3 regions of the Arthrobacter sp. B10-11 genome follow, and region 1 is predicted to be linked to each of the others. Evidence: riboswitches for the same ligand, from Rfam matches in the RefSeq annotation. Region 1 holds a riboswitch; each other region holds the start of a gene.
What was found. A riboswitch is a leader RNA that binds a small molecule or an ion and turns the genes downstream of it on or off. The one in region 1 is predicted to bind thiamine pyrophosphate.
Positions count from the first base shown of each region.

Region 1 (4,599 bases):
ATCGCTCGCCACATCAACCATGGCCAGTTCGTAATCCGCGCCGGATGCGTGCACCGCCGCTCCCGCCAGGTCGCCCAGCTGCTCGATCTCGAAATCGCTGATGTCCGGAATCCGCAGGGCGTCCGGGGCCGCTGGCCCGCCGCCGTCGAGGGCCCCCGCGCGCTTGAGTGCCTCATCGTGCGTGGCAACAAAGATTTCGGTGAAACCCATGGAAATCGTCCTCATTCCGTCGGCGGTGTGATGGTCCGGCCGGGCAGCTTCGATGCCGCCCCGGACTTCCGGCTTCAGCCTAACCCAGAAGGACGCGCAGGTCAGCGAAGCGTCAGCGGACGGCCACGCGGATCCGGTTGCGCCACGGATCCTCAAACCGCAGCTCGGCTCCGGTGTGGTGCGACGCCACGCCTGCAACCCGCAGACGGTCGGCAAGCGCGCCGACGTCGTCCGTTCCCGGCACTTCGATCAGGACTTCGCCCAGCCCGAGCGTGTCCCGGCGGGGCCCGGCGCCCCTGCTGTTCCAGACGTTCATCGCCATGTGGTGGTGGTACCCGCCGGCCGAGACGAACAGGGCCTGTCCGTGCCATCCGGCCGTCTTCTCGAAGCCGAGGGTGCGCACGTAGAAGTCGTGCGCTGACTGTACGTCGCCCACCTGGAGGTGGACATGGCCGACGCCGGCGCCGGACTCGCGCTGCCCGCTCACCGCCTCTTCGGTCAGGAATTCCTGAAGGAACCGCTGAGGCGGCAGGGCAAGGCTGTCCATGACCACATTGGTACCCTCCCAGGACCAGGCCTCACGCGGGCGGTCCCAGTAGAGCTCAATGCCGTTGCCCTCGGGGTCGTTGAAGTAGAAGGCCTCGCTGACGAGGTGGTCGGCGCTTCCCGTGAACAGCCGCGGTTCATATCGGGCCGCGGAGGCAACCGTGGCCGCGAGCGACGGGCGGTCCTCGAAGAGCAGTGCCGTGTGGAACAGCCCGGCTTCACCCCTGGCCGGGAGGTTAAGTTCCGGCGCCGGTGCCAGGTGGACCAAAGGTTTTGCGCGCCGGCCAAGGTACACGCCGCCGTCCTGCTCGGCCACGACCTCCAGCCCGAGCGCCCGCTGGTAGTAGTCCGTCATCAGCTTGATGTCGCCCACCTTGAGCATCACCGTCCCCATGGCGAGGTCGGCAGGCAGGACGTCCTTGCTGCTGGATTCTGTGGTCATGGCAACTCCCAAACTCCCGAAACTTCGCCGCCGGTGCCGGCGACGCTTACATAGAGTTAAATTACTTGAAGCTTCAATTTATTCCTAGCGGAGCTGACTGCCCCGCAGGACGATGTGCCTAAGGTCCCGCAGCGTGGCCGGATCGACCCTGGGATCCGTGTCGCACAGTACGACGTCGGCACTGGCACCTTCGGTAATGCCGTCCGCTCCCAGCCACTCCCGGGCGGCCCACGACGCAGCGCCGAGGGCCGCCGTCGCCGGCAGGCCGGCGGTGTGGAGCGCGATGATTTCGTCCACGATCCGGCCGTGGCGGATGACGCTGCCCGCATCCGTCCCGGCGTAGATCGGCACGCCGGCTTCGAAAGCTTCCACGATCCGTTCGTTCCGGCGCTCCCACAGTGCGCGCATGTGTGCCGCGTACACCGGAAACTTCTGTTCTGCCCGGGACGCAATGTCCGGGAAGGTCGCAATATTGATGAGCGTGGGCACGATCGGAACCTGCTGGTCGACAAACCGGGGTAGGTGCCGGGGCAGGAGTCCGGTTCCGTGTTCGATGCAGTCGATCCCGGCGTCGAGCATGTCATCCAGGGTGTCCTCGGCGAAACAGTGCGCCGTCACCCTGGCCCCTTCATCGTGCGCCGCCCGGACGGCGTCCCGCACCACGGCGGCAGGGAACGACGGCGCGAGGTCGCCGGCGTCGCGGTCTATCCAGTCCCCCACGAGCTTGACCCAGCCATCACCCGCGCGGGCCTGCTTCCGCACTGCCTCGACCAGGCCGTCCGGCTCCACTTCGACGGCAAACCCCCTGAGGTACCGCCCGGTCCTGGCTACATGCCGGCCGGCGCGGATGATCCGGGGCAGCTCCGGGCGCTGCTGGAGCCAGCGTGTGTCGTGGACGGCGCCGGCATCACGGACCAGCAGTGTTCCCGCGTTCCGGTCCGTGACGGCCTGCTCCTCCGCCACGGAATCCGGAACGTCACCGGCGGGTCCCAGCCCGATGTGGCAGTGGGCATCCACCAGGCCCGGAAGGACCCAGCCGTCAAGCACCACGTCCGGCGGAGCGGCCGGACGGCTGAATGTCAGCCGGCCGTCCACGGCCCAAAGGCCCCGCCGCTCCCGGTCCGGGGCAGTGAGCACGGTCCCGCTGAATTCAATGACGCCACGCATGCTTCAAGCCTAACCCTGCCCGTCCCGCCACCGCCCCGCACCCGGCACCCGGTGTCACAGCCGGTGTTGTTGGGGACCCGCGCCATGCCTTGTGGTAGCTTCGTCTACGACCACACGGGTGCCCTTGCAGGGGCTGAGATCGGGCTGACGCAGCCTGCGACCGTTGAACCTGTCCGGGTAATGCCGGCGAAGGAAGTGAGTATTCCGTGAATACACCAGAAACACAGCTCTCCCCTGCCCAAAAAGAAACGCAGTCCCTGAAGTCCCACGCATTGGCGTTCCTCACCGATGAGGCTACCGGGATCCGGGTGCCGGTCACTGAGATCGCCCTGGAGGACTCCCCCGGCGGGGCAGCAAATGCGCCGTTCCGGGTGTACCGGACTGCGGGGCCCGGAAGCGATCCCGTGGTGGGCCTGGAACCGTTCAGGACCCGATGGATCGAATCACGGGCGGACACCGAGCCGTACAGCGGCCGGGAACGGAACCTGCTCGACGACGGCAAGTCGGCCGTGCGCCGCGGCGCCGCGTCCGCGGAGTGGAAGGGCGCGCAGCCCGTTCCCCGACGTGCCGTCGAAGGCAGGACTGTCACGCAAATGCATTACGCCCGGCAGGGTGTGGTGACCCCCGAGATGCAGTTCGTCGCCCTCCGCGAAAACTGCGACGTGGAGCTGGTCCGGAGTGAAGTGGCTGCCGGCCGCGCCATCATTCCCAACAACATCAACCACCCGGAGTCCGAGCCGATGATCATCGGCAAAGCCTTCCTCGTCAAGATCAACGCCAACATCGGCAACTCGGCCGTGACCAGCTCCATCGCCGAGGAAGTGGACAAACTGCAGTGGGCCACCCAGTGGGGAGCCGACACCGTGATGGACCTGTCCACCGGTGATGACATCCACACCACTCGTGAGTGGATCATCCGCAACTCCCCCGTCCCCATCGGCACGGTGCCCATCTACCAGGCGCTGGAGAAGGTCAACGGCGAGGCCAACAAACTAACCTGGGAGATCTTCCGCGACACCGTAATCGAACAGTGTGAGCAGGGTGTGGACTACATGACCATCCACGCCGGAGTCCTGCTGCGTTATGTGCCCCTGACGGCCAACCGGGTCACCGGCATCGTTTCGCGGGGCGGTTCGATCATGGCTGGCTGGTGCCTCTCGCACCACCAGGAGAACTTCCTTTACACGCACTTCGATGAGCTGTGCGAAATTTTCGCCAAGTACGACGTCGCGTTCTCCCTGGGTGACGGCCTGCGGCCCGGCGCGACGGCGGACGCGAACGACGCGGCCCAGTTCGCCGAACTGGATACCCTGGCGGAACTGACCCAGCGCGCCTGGGAGTTCGATGTGCAGGTGATGGTGGAGGGACCGGGCCACGTGCCGTTCCATCTGGTCCGCGAAAACGTGGAACGCCAGCAGGAACTCTGCAAGGGTGCACCGTTCTACACCCTGGGGCCCTTGGTCACGGACATAGCACCGGGCTACGACCACATCACTTCCGCGATCGGCGCCACGGAGATCGCCCGCTACGGCACAGCGATGCTCTGCTACGTCACGCCCAAGGAACACCTGGGCCTGCCGAACAAGGACGACGTGAAGACCGGTGTGATCACGTACAAGATCGCCGCCCACGCGGCGGACCTCGCGAAGGGCCACCCGGGCGCGCACGAACGTGACGACGCATTGTCCAAGGCCCGGTTCGAATTCCGGTGGCGGGACCAGTTTGCACTCTCGCTGGACCCGGTCACTGCGGAAGCCTTCCACGACGAGACGCTGCCCGCAGAACCGGCCAAGACCGCGCATTTCTGTTCCATGTGCGGGCCCAAGTTCTGCTCCATGCGCATCAGCCAGGACATCAGGGACGAATACGGTTCAGCCGAGGCCCAGGCGGCCCTCGCCGAGATGGCGGCAGGCATGCGGGAAAAGAGCAACGAATTCCTGGCAGCCGGCGGAAAGGTCTATCTCCCGGAGCTGCAGCTACGACGCCCGTGAGTGCTGGCGGCGGCTTACTTCTGCGATGAACAACCGGATGAAGCGGTCGCCCTCCACCGAGTCCTGGGGCCGGTGTCCGCCCGCGGCAACGCGGTGCAGGGCACCGGTTTCGCGCAGGTAGCCGGCGATCTCCTCGTAGAGCGGCTCCCAGCCGCCGGTGAGGACCAGTGTGGGGACACCCGGAACGATGTCCAGCGGCGCCTCCCACGGAGGGGCCTGCAGCCGGAGCCGGCGTGCGGCGTT
Region 1 covers NZ_JAWMTH010000001.1:207,636-212,234, forward strand. Annotated here, with positions in the region: gene RW112_RS01080 (hypothetical protein) at 1-210, opposite strand, end outside; gene RW112_RS01085 (VOC family protein) at 323-1,198, opposite strand; gene RW112_RS01090 (amidohydrolase family protein) at 1,283-2,365, opposite strand; TPP riboswitch at 2,470-2,577, shown strand; gene thiC (phosphomethylpyrimidine synthase ThiC) at 2,572-4,356, shown strand; gene RW112_RS01100 (alpha/beta hydrolase) at 4,342-4,599, opposite strand, start outside.

Region 2 (4,599 bases), 110 kb from region 1:
GCCGTTGAAAAACCGGTCCGTCGCCGCGCCTCACGTGCCAAGGCCCCCGCTAAGGCAGCCGACGCCGCGCCGGCCGAGCCTGCCGCGCAGAACGCAGCGCCCGTTGCCGAAGCCTCAACAGCCGAGGTAGAAGTTGCCGCGACGGACCAGGAATCTGCACCCCGGGAAGCTCCTGTCCGGGAGTCATCCACGGCCCAAGCGCCCGCTGCACCGGCGGCTACCCAGCCTGATGAGACTGCCGAAGCCGAAACCGCCAGCCCCGTCGGTGCGCTCTTCCTTGAGCCCGGTTCGGTCACTTCCATGATCTTCCAGGCCCCGGACCTGAGCACCGTGATCCGGCCGGCAGCCACGCCGGCCGTAGCCAAGGAAATCGACGAGGAAGACACAGAAGACGACGGCGAGGAAGGCGAGGCCGGTGGCTCCCGCCGCCGTCGTAGCCGCGGACGCCGCGGACGCAGCCGCGTGACTGACCGGGAAGCTGCCGGCGAGGCCGAACCTGCCGAAGGTGCTGCCGATGACGAGGACACCGATGAGGAGTCCACCCGGACCGCGGACGACGGCGTGACCTCCCGCCGTCGCCGCCGCCGCCGCCGCGGCGACCAGGACCTTGAGCTGACCGGCGGGGGAGATGACGACCCGCCCAACACGGTGACCCGCGTTCGCGCGCCGCGCGCCATCAGCGAAGCCCCGGTCAACAACCGCGTCACCTCCGTCAAGGGCTCCACCAGGCTTGAAGCCAAGAAGCAGCGCCGCCGCGAATCCCGCGACACCGGCCGCCGCCGCACCGTCATCACCGAGGCCGAGTTCCTGGCGCGCCGTGAATCCGTGGACCGCCAGATGATCGTCCGCCAGCGCGACGACAGAATCCAGATCGGTGTCCTGGAAGACGGCGTCCTGGCGGAACACTTCGTTTCCAAGACGCAGCAGGACTCGCTGATCGGCAACGTGTACCTCGGCAAGGTCCAGAATGTGCTGCCCTCAATGGAAGCTGCCTTCGTCGACATCGGGCGCGGCCGCAACGCAGTCCTTTACGCCGGTGAAGTCAACTGGGACGCCGTCAATCTCGAGGGCAAGCAGCGCCGGATCGAAAACGCACTGAAGTCCGGCGACTCCGTGCTGGTCCAGGTCACCAAGGACCCCGTCGGCCACAAGGGCGCCCGCCTGACCAGCCAGATCTCCCTGCCCGGACGCTACCTCGTGTACGTGCCCGGGGGCTCCATGACCGGCATCTCGCGCAAGCTGCCCGACGTCGAACGCAACCGCCTCAAGCGGATCCTCAAGGACCGCCTGCCGGAGGACGCCGGCGTGATTGTCCGCACCGCGGCCGAGGGCGCGTCCGAGGAAGAGCTGACGCACGACATCAACCGCCTGCGCGCCCAGTGGGAAGGCATCGAAGGCCAGGCCACGTCCACCAAGATCCTTGCCCCGGAGCTCCTCTACGGCGAACCGGACCTCACCATCAAGGTGGTCCGTGACGTCTTCAACGAGGACTTCTCCAAGCTGATCGTCTCCGGCGAGGAAGCCTGGGACACCATCGAGGCGTACGTGACGTACGTGGCTCCGGACCTGGTGGGCCGGCTCGAAAAGTGGACCAAGGACACGGACATCTTCGCGGCGTGGCGGATCGATGAGCAGATCCACAAGGCATTGGACCGCAAGGTCTTCCTGCCCTCCGGCGGCTCCCTCGTGATCGACCGCACCGAAGCCATGACCGTGGTGGACGTCAACACCGGCAAGTTCACCGGCAGCGGCGGCAACCTCGAGGAAACCGTCACCAAAAACAACCTGGAAGCTGCCGAGGAAGTGGTGCGCCAGCTGCGCCTCCGCGACATCGGCGGCATCATCGTCATCGACTTCATCGACATGGTGCTGGAATCGAACCGCGACCTGGTGCTGCGCCGCATGGTGGAGTGCCTCGGCCGCGACCGGACCAAGCACCAGGTTGCCGAAGTGACCTCGCTGGGCCTGGTGCAGATGACCCGAAAGCGCATGGGCACCGGGCTGCTGGAAGTCTTCGGCGAACAGTGCGAGGCCTGTGCCGGCCGCGGCATCGTCACCCACGACGAGCCTGTGGAGCACCGCCGCGCCAACACCGTTGCCGCCGAGCACCACGTGCAGCGGACCGAGATCCAGCAGCAGCAGCCCCGGACGGAGCGCAAGAGCCGCCGCCGCGGCAAGGGAGGCCAGCCGATTTCCGAGGCAGCCCCGTCGGCGCCCGCTCCGGCACACCACGAGCCCACAGAAGCCGAACGCCACGCCAAGGCTGAGGCCACCCGCGTGGCGCTGGCGAACATCGCCGCGGCCGCGCACGCAGCCCACCTGCACGACGCCGAAGCGGGCCATGCGGCCCCGGCCGCAGCAGCCGCGGCACAGGCAGTAGGCCAGGCACTGGCAGCCCAGGCATCCTCCGGCCAGGCACCCTCCGGGCAGGCCGGGACTCCGGCCAGGCCCGGGTCCGCGCCGGCGCAGCCCGCTGCCACGCAGGCAGCTCCTGCCGCGGTACGCCCGTCCAAGGCATCGGAAACCGAGGTGGCTGCTGCCGGACGTCCCGCGGCGGTCCTGACCTTCGGCGGCGAAAAGGTGGCGTTGCCGTTCGTTGAGCATGGCGGAGAAGCGCCTTCCCCGGGAGCTTCCCTGACGCTTGACCGGCTGGCTGAAGCCTTCGCGCACCTTGGCGAGCCTGTCGTGGCCGAAACTCCGGCGGCACCTGCCGAACAGCAGGTTGCGGCTCAGCCTGCGGTTCAGGCACCTGCCCAGGTGCCGGCAGCGCATGCTGCTGAAGCGGACTACACCGATCACACTGCGGTGCAGGGCCGGGCGCGCCGCCCCCGCCGCAACCGGAGCGCCAGCCGTGCCCAGGGCGCAGCGAACGAGACGTCCGTGGAACACCACGAGGCTGCTCCGGTACCTGCGTCAGGTCACACCCACGAAGCAAAGGCACCCGAGCCGGCTCAGAAGGACGCGCCTGCCAAGGCACCCGCCAACGAACCGATCATCCTCGGCGTAGGTGTCCCGGCCTCCGAGCTCTGATCTCAGGGCAGGTTCCACAAACTGACATCGCGGGTGGGGTCCGAGGCAGGCGTAGCAATACGCCGGTTTCGGGCCGCACCCGCGAGTTCGTTGCGGGGAAACAGTAGGCTGGGGGACTGACACGGGGTGCCGCGCACAGGGCCGGCTGAGATCCACACCCGTTGAACCTGTCCGGTTAGCACCGGCGAAGGGATGTCTCCTTTGGCAATATCATTCCTGCCCACGCCTGCCTCCACGGCAACCCCCTCAGCGTCCGGCGGCTCATCATCCGGCGGCGCCCTCCTTCGCCGTACGCCGCGGGTGCTGGCCATCGCCGGCTCCGATCCGTCCGGCGGGGCCGGGATCCAGGCGGACCTCAAGAGCATTGCCGCCAACGGCGGATACGGCATGGCTGCCATCACCGCCTTGACGGCGCAGAACACCCGCGGCGTCCGTGCCGTCCACGTGCCCCCGGCGGACTTCCTGACCGCCCAGCTTGAGGCCATCAGTGATGACATCAGCGTTGACGCCGTCAAGATCGGCATGCTGGGTGACTCTGCGGTGATTGCCGCCGTCCGCGGCTGGCTGCAGAAGTCCCGTCCCGCCGTCGTCGTTCTTGATCCCGTAATGGTCGCCACCAGCGGGGACCGGCTCCTGCAGGAGGCGGCCGAGGCGGAACTGCGTGAACTCCTGCCCCTTGCCGACCTCGTCACTCCGAACCTGGCAGAACTGGCGATGCTCCTCAACGAACCCCTCGCCGGCGACTGGGAAGCGGCACTGGCCCAAGGCAAGCGCCTCGCCGCCCAGGCGGGCACCACCGTCCTGGTCAAGGGCGGACATCTCGACGGCGGTGCCTGCCCCGACGCGCTCGTCAACACCGAAGGGCTGCTCGGCCAGGACGTTGTGGTAGTCCCCGGCGAGCGGATCACCACCAGGAACAGCCACGGCACCGGCTGTTCGCTGTCCTCGGCGATGGCAACTGCGCAGGCACGGCTGGGGGACTGGGAAGCATCCCTGCGGGAAGTGAAGCCGTGGCTGCAGGGAGCGCTCCGGGAAGCCGAAGCACTGGAAGTGGGAACAGGCAACGGCCCGGTCCACCATTTCCACCATCTCGCGCCCAAAGGCGCGGACGCGCCGGCCGAAGGGCAGTTCGCTGCGGTGCTCCGGCAGGACGCCGGGCCGGACCTGGACGACATCTACGGGCTGGACTTCATCCGCGCCCTGGCCGACGGCACCCTCACCGAGCAGCACTTTGCGTATTACCTTGCCCAGGACGCCATTTACCTGAACGGCTATTCCAGGGTCCTGTCCCGTGCCGCCGCCATTGCCCCCACCGAGGCCGAACAGCTTTTCTGGGCGCGCGCGGCCCAGCAATGCCTCGAAGTCGAGTCCGAACTGCACCGGACGTGGCTCAGCACCCGGAAGGTGGACGCAGGCCTGGGGCCCGTGACCAAGTCCTACGTGGACCATCTCCTCGCTTCGTCTGTTTCCGGCAGCTACGGGGTGCTCGTTGCCGCGGTGCTTCCGTGCTTCTGGCTGTACGCCGAGGTGGGCGCCACACTTCACGGACAGTTCCTGGCGGCCGGCTCG
Region 2 covers NZ_JAWMTH010000001.1:101,515-106,113, reverse strand. Annotated here, with positions in the region: gene RW112_RS00555 (Rne/Rng family ribonuclease) at 1-3,030, shown strand, start outside; TPP riboswitch at 3,143-3,240, shown strand; gene thiD (bifunctional hydroxymethylpyrimidine kinase/phosphomethylpyrimidine kinase) at 3,223-4,599, shown strand, end outside.
Region 2: it holds a riboswitch for thiamine pyrophosphate, as region 1 does, so the genes downstream of both, thiD (bifunctional hydroxymethylpyrimidine kinase/phosphomethylpyrimidine kinase) here and thiC (phosphomethylpyrimidine synthase ThiC) in region 1, are expected to answer to the same signal.

Region 3 (4,599 bases), 370 kb from region 1:
CGGTTCACCAGCTGCTCGGTGGCGTCCACCAGCTCCACGGCGTCCGGGAGGAGGGTGTGTTCATCGGCTATCACCTCGAGCTTCACCCAGTCCGTCTCCAGCGCCTCCCGGGCCAGTTCCGCCGTCATGACCGCGTCCCTTGCCGTGAAGCAGCCGGCGGTGTTGGGGAGGACCCGGATGTTGTGGTCCACCAGGAGCTGGAACAGCGAGCCTGTTTCGGCCGGCGAGTAGCGGCGCATGGCCACGGTGGTCAGCTCCGTGCCCGAGGCGAGCAGCGCCGCGCCCAGCCCGTCCAGGCTGGGGGCACCGCCGGTGCCCATGATCAGCCGCGATCCCAGCGGGACGCCGTCCACGATGAACGGGTCCGCGGCCGCCTGCTGCGGGGTCCCTGCCACTCCGGCAACCGTAGTTCCTGCCATAATGCTCAACCTCCCTGTACCGCGGTAACAAGTTCGACGTCGTCGCCCTCGGCGAGCGCCGTCACAAACCACTGGCTGCGGGGCACCACCTCGGAATTCCGCGCCACCGCCACACCCAGCTTCCGGCCGTCGGCCGCCTGCCCGTTGGGGGCAAGGTTCCTGCCGGTGACCTGGCTGATGAGGGTGGTGACGGACGCGCCGTCGTCCACCGCGTGGACCGTGCCGTTCAGTGTGATGTTCATGCTGTTTCCTTGATCGGGGCGGGGGCGGGAAGTTTCGCGGGGGTGGCCGGAGGGCCGGAAAACCGGTGGGGCCGGAACGGCGCCCACCGCGGATCGGCCGTGCCGTCCAGCAGCTGCCTGCAGATGGAAGCTGCCGCGGGAGTGAGCAGGACGCCATGGCGGAAGAATCCGGTGGCAATGATCAGCCCCGGTACGTCACCGCCGGTTCCGGCGTCCGCGACGCGCCCCAGCAGCGGCGCGTTGTCCGGTGTTCCCGGCCGGGCCCGCGCTGTGGCTTCCAGGAGTTCCAGTTCGGCGACCGCGGGTACCAGCACCTGCGCGTCACGAAGCAACTGGTAGACGCCGCCCGCTGAAACAGCTGAGCCGGGCAGCCCTTCGGGCCCGGGCGGCCCTGCCTGGTCCTTGCCGGCTCCCGAGAGTGCGTCTTCGCGCTGGGTGGCCCCGATCACCACCGTGCCGTCCTGCCGGGGCACGATGTAGACGGGGACTCCGTGGACCATGCCGCGGACGGTGGATGTCAGCAGCGGCTGCAGGTAGGCGGGGACACGCAGGCGCAGGATGTCGCCGTACACCGGGCGGAGCGGCAGTTGGAGGCCGGCCGGCAGTCCGCCGAGTGACGCTGCATCCAGCCCGTTGGCGATGATTGTCTCCCCGGCATGCACGGCGCCTCCCCCGGCCAGGCCGACACCGGTGACCCGCCCGTCCTCCCAGAGCAGGCCGGCGGCCCGCTCACGCACGGCGCAGCCCAGCAGGGAGTCCGCAATCAGGGCCAGGAGCCTGCGGGGATCCACCTGGTGGTCGGCCGGGATGTCGAAGGCGCAGGAGATGCCGGGGCTCAGCAACGGCTCGCGGGCACGTGCTTCCCTGACTGTCAGTGGTTCCACTGTGAGGCCGCTGGACCGCTGGGCGCCGCGCAGGTCGGCGAGCGCCCGCCGGTCGGCGGCGTCGGCACCCACGGCGAGGGTCGACGTCGTGAGGTAACCGGTGTCCGGGCCGGCGCCGGCCGGGGCACCGCGTTGCAGTCCGGCGGCGAAGGCGGGCCAAAGCTCCGAGGAGTGGAGCATGAGCTCCAGGAGCTCTTCCTCCTGGTAGTGCAGTTCGCTGACCGGAGCCAGCATGCCGGCCGCGGCCCAGCTCGCGCCCGTACCGGGGGCGTCGTCGATGATCACCACGGACCTGCCCGACTGCCGGGCTTCCCAGGCGATGCCGTGGCCGATGATTCCGCCTCCGATTACGGCGACATCGGCGCTGATGTCCAGGCGCGCGGCGGGGTAGCCTGCTGGAGATTGCGGGGTCACTCTCATCCTTCCCTACGCCGGTACTAACCGGATCAGGTCAAGCGGTCGGCTCTGACGCCCTCTCAGCCCTGCAGCTTTGTGACAGCTGCAGCGGGCTCCCGCGGTACTCCATCAGTTTAGGGGAACTAGGCTGGTGCCATGACCGAGCAAGCCCTCCTCACTGACGCCCGCCTGTACCTCTGCACCGACGCCCGCACCGACCGTGGCGATTTCGGAGACTTCGTTGACGCCGCCTATGCCGGAGGCGTTGACATCATCCAGCTCCGGGACAAGAACCTGGAAGCGGCCGAAGAGCTCGAACTGCTCGACGTGCTGGAAGCCGCGGCCCGCCGCCACGGCCGCCTCTGGTCGGTCAACGACCGCGCGGACATTGCCTCGCTCTCCGGCGCACCCGTGCTCCATGTCGGCCAGAAAGACCTCCCCCTGGCGTCGGCACGCAAGTTCCTCGGCAATGAAGCCGTCATCGGCCTCTCAACGCACAGTCCGGAACAGATCGATGCCGCCATCGCCGCATCACGCGGCCCCGGCGGCCTGGACTACTTCTGCGTCGGGCCGGTGTGGGCCACTCCCACCAAGCCGGGGAGGGCCGCTGTCGGCCTCGACCTGGTCCGCTACGCCGCGGCGGCCGCTGGCGAGGCCGGCACGACGCAGCTGCCGTGGTTCGCCATCGGCGGCATCGACCTGGGCAACGTTGAGCAGGTGGTGGCTGCGGGCGCACAGCGGATCGTGGTGGTCCGCGCCATCACCGAGGCCGATGATCCTGCCGCAGCTGCGCGGTCGCTCCTGGCCGCCCTCGACGCCGGATCCTCCTGACTATCCGGCCAGGCCGAGCTCCGTCATCCGCCGGGAATGGTTCCCTGCCAGCCCGGCGATCAGCCCGCTGACCAGCTCGTTCGCCGCGGCAGTGTCCCCGCCGCCATCCCCGCCGCCGATCAGGCGTCCCAGGAACGCATGCTCATGGCTGACCCGCTGCGCCTGCGTCAGTGCTTCGCCGAGCAGCCGCCTGGCCCATAGCGCAAGCCTGGAGGCGAGCCTGGGATCATCTGCCAAGGCGCCCCTGAGCAGTTCGCGGAGCACCTGTGTCGTCTCATCGGAGGCCTGGACCTCCTCGATGAGTTCCCGTGTGCCCGCGTCGACGTAGCGGGAGATGGCCCGGTAGAAGTCAGCGGAAACCGTATCGATGACATAAGCCTTCATCAGTGATTCGAACCAGTCACCCGGGCGCGTCCGTGAATGGAAGAAGTCCACGGCTGCCTGGAACGGCAGCATGGCGTCCTCAGCGTCGATCCCCATGTCCGCGAGGCGGGAGCTCACCAGCTCGTAGTGCTGGAACTCCACCACGGCAATCCTGCCGAGCACGGCACGGTCGTGGAGGGTGGGCGAATACCGTGCGTCGGCGGCGAACCGTTCGAAGGCCGACAGCTCGCCGTAGGCCATCATTCCGAACAGGTCTGCGATGAAGCGGTTGTAGTGAGCGGTGTCAGCCGGGGATGAGCTCATCGTCCAAGACTAATGGCGCAAATCGAGCTAATCTGACTTTCGTGTCACATCATCGCCTGACTCCCAGTGTCCACGAACAGACCAACCGGCTGGCCGAGGCCCTGAACGCGCTCCGTACGGAGCTGGAGCTGCCCGGGCCGTTCCCCGACGACGTCCTCGAGGATGCGCTGGCGGCCATTGCAGAGCACAAGATGCCGGACCTTGACCTCACTCCAGTGGAGTTTGTGACCATAGATCCTGCGTCCTCCACGGACCTGGACCAGGCCCTCTACATCGAGAGGTCAGGGGACGGATATAAGGTCTTCTACGCCATCGCCGATGTTCCGTCCTTCGTTGCACCGGGCGGGGCGCTCGACGCCGAGACACGTCGCCGGGGACAGACGATCTATGCTCCGGACGGGCGGATTCCGCTTCACCCGGAAGTCATCAGCGAGCGTGCCGGCAGCCTGCTGGCCGGCCAGCTGTGCTCCGCCTTCGTGTGGGAGTTTGACCTGGATACGGCAGCCCGGGTGGATTCGGTGCTGGTGCGCCGCGCCAAAATCAGGAGCCGGGCGAAACTCAACTACAAGGGCGTCCAGGCCGAGCTCGATTCCGGCAATGCTGTTCCTGTCCTGCAGCTGCTCAAAGAGGTGGGGCTGAAACGCGTCGAACTGGAGCGGCTGCGCGGCGGCGCAAGCCTGAACATGCCGGAACAGGAAATCGAACAGACACCCGACGGCGGTTTCCGCATCGTGGCGGCCCCCTCCCTCCCGGTGGAGGACTGGAACGCCCAGATCTCCCTCATGACCGGCATGGCTGCCGCGGACCTGATGCTCGACGGCAAAGTGGGCATCCTGCGTACCATGCCTGCCCCCGACGAACGGTCCCTCCTGCACTTCCGGCGGCAGACCAACGCCCTCGGCAAGCCCTGGGACGGCGAGGCGAGCTACGGGGAGTATTTGCGTTCCCTTGATCCCACCGATCCCCGGCAGCTGGCCATCCTGCACTCCGCCGGCATGCTGTTCCGGGGCGCCGGTTACACCCCCTTTGACGGCACGGTACCGGAGGCCGCCATCCAATCGGCCATCGGGGCTGCGTATGCGCACACCACGGCGCCGCTGCGGCGCCTGATTGACCGCTTTGTCCTGGTGATCTGCGAGG
Region 3 covers NZ_JAWMTH010000001.1:574,792-579,390, forward strand. Annotated here, with positions in the region: gene RW112_RS02685 (thiazole synthase) at 1-419, opposite strand, end outside; gene thiS (sulfur carrier protein ThiS) at 425-661, opposite strand; gene thiO (glycine oxidase ThiO) at 658-1,965, opposite strand; TPP riboswitch at 1,952-2,071, opposite strand; gene thiE (thiamine phosphate synthase) at 2,098-2,772, shown strand; gene RW112_RS02705 (ferritin-like fold-containing protein) at 2,773-3,459, opposite strand; gene RW112_RS02710 (RNB domain-containing ribonuclease) at 3,501-4,599, shown strand, end outside.
Region 3: it holds a riboswitch for thiamine pyrophosphate, as region 1 does, so the genes downstream of both, thiO (glycine oxidase ThiO) here and thiC (phosphomethylpyrimidine synthase ThiC) in region 1, are expected to answer to the same signal.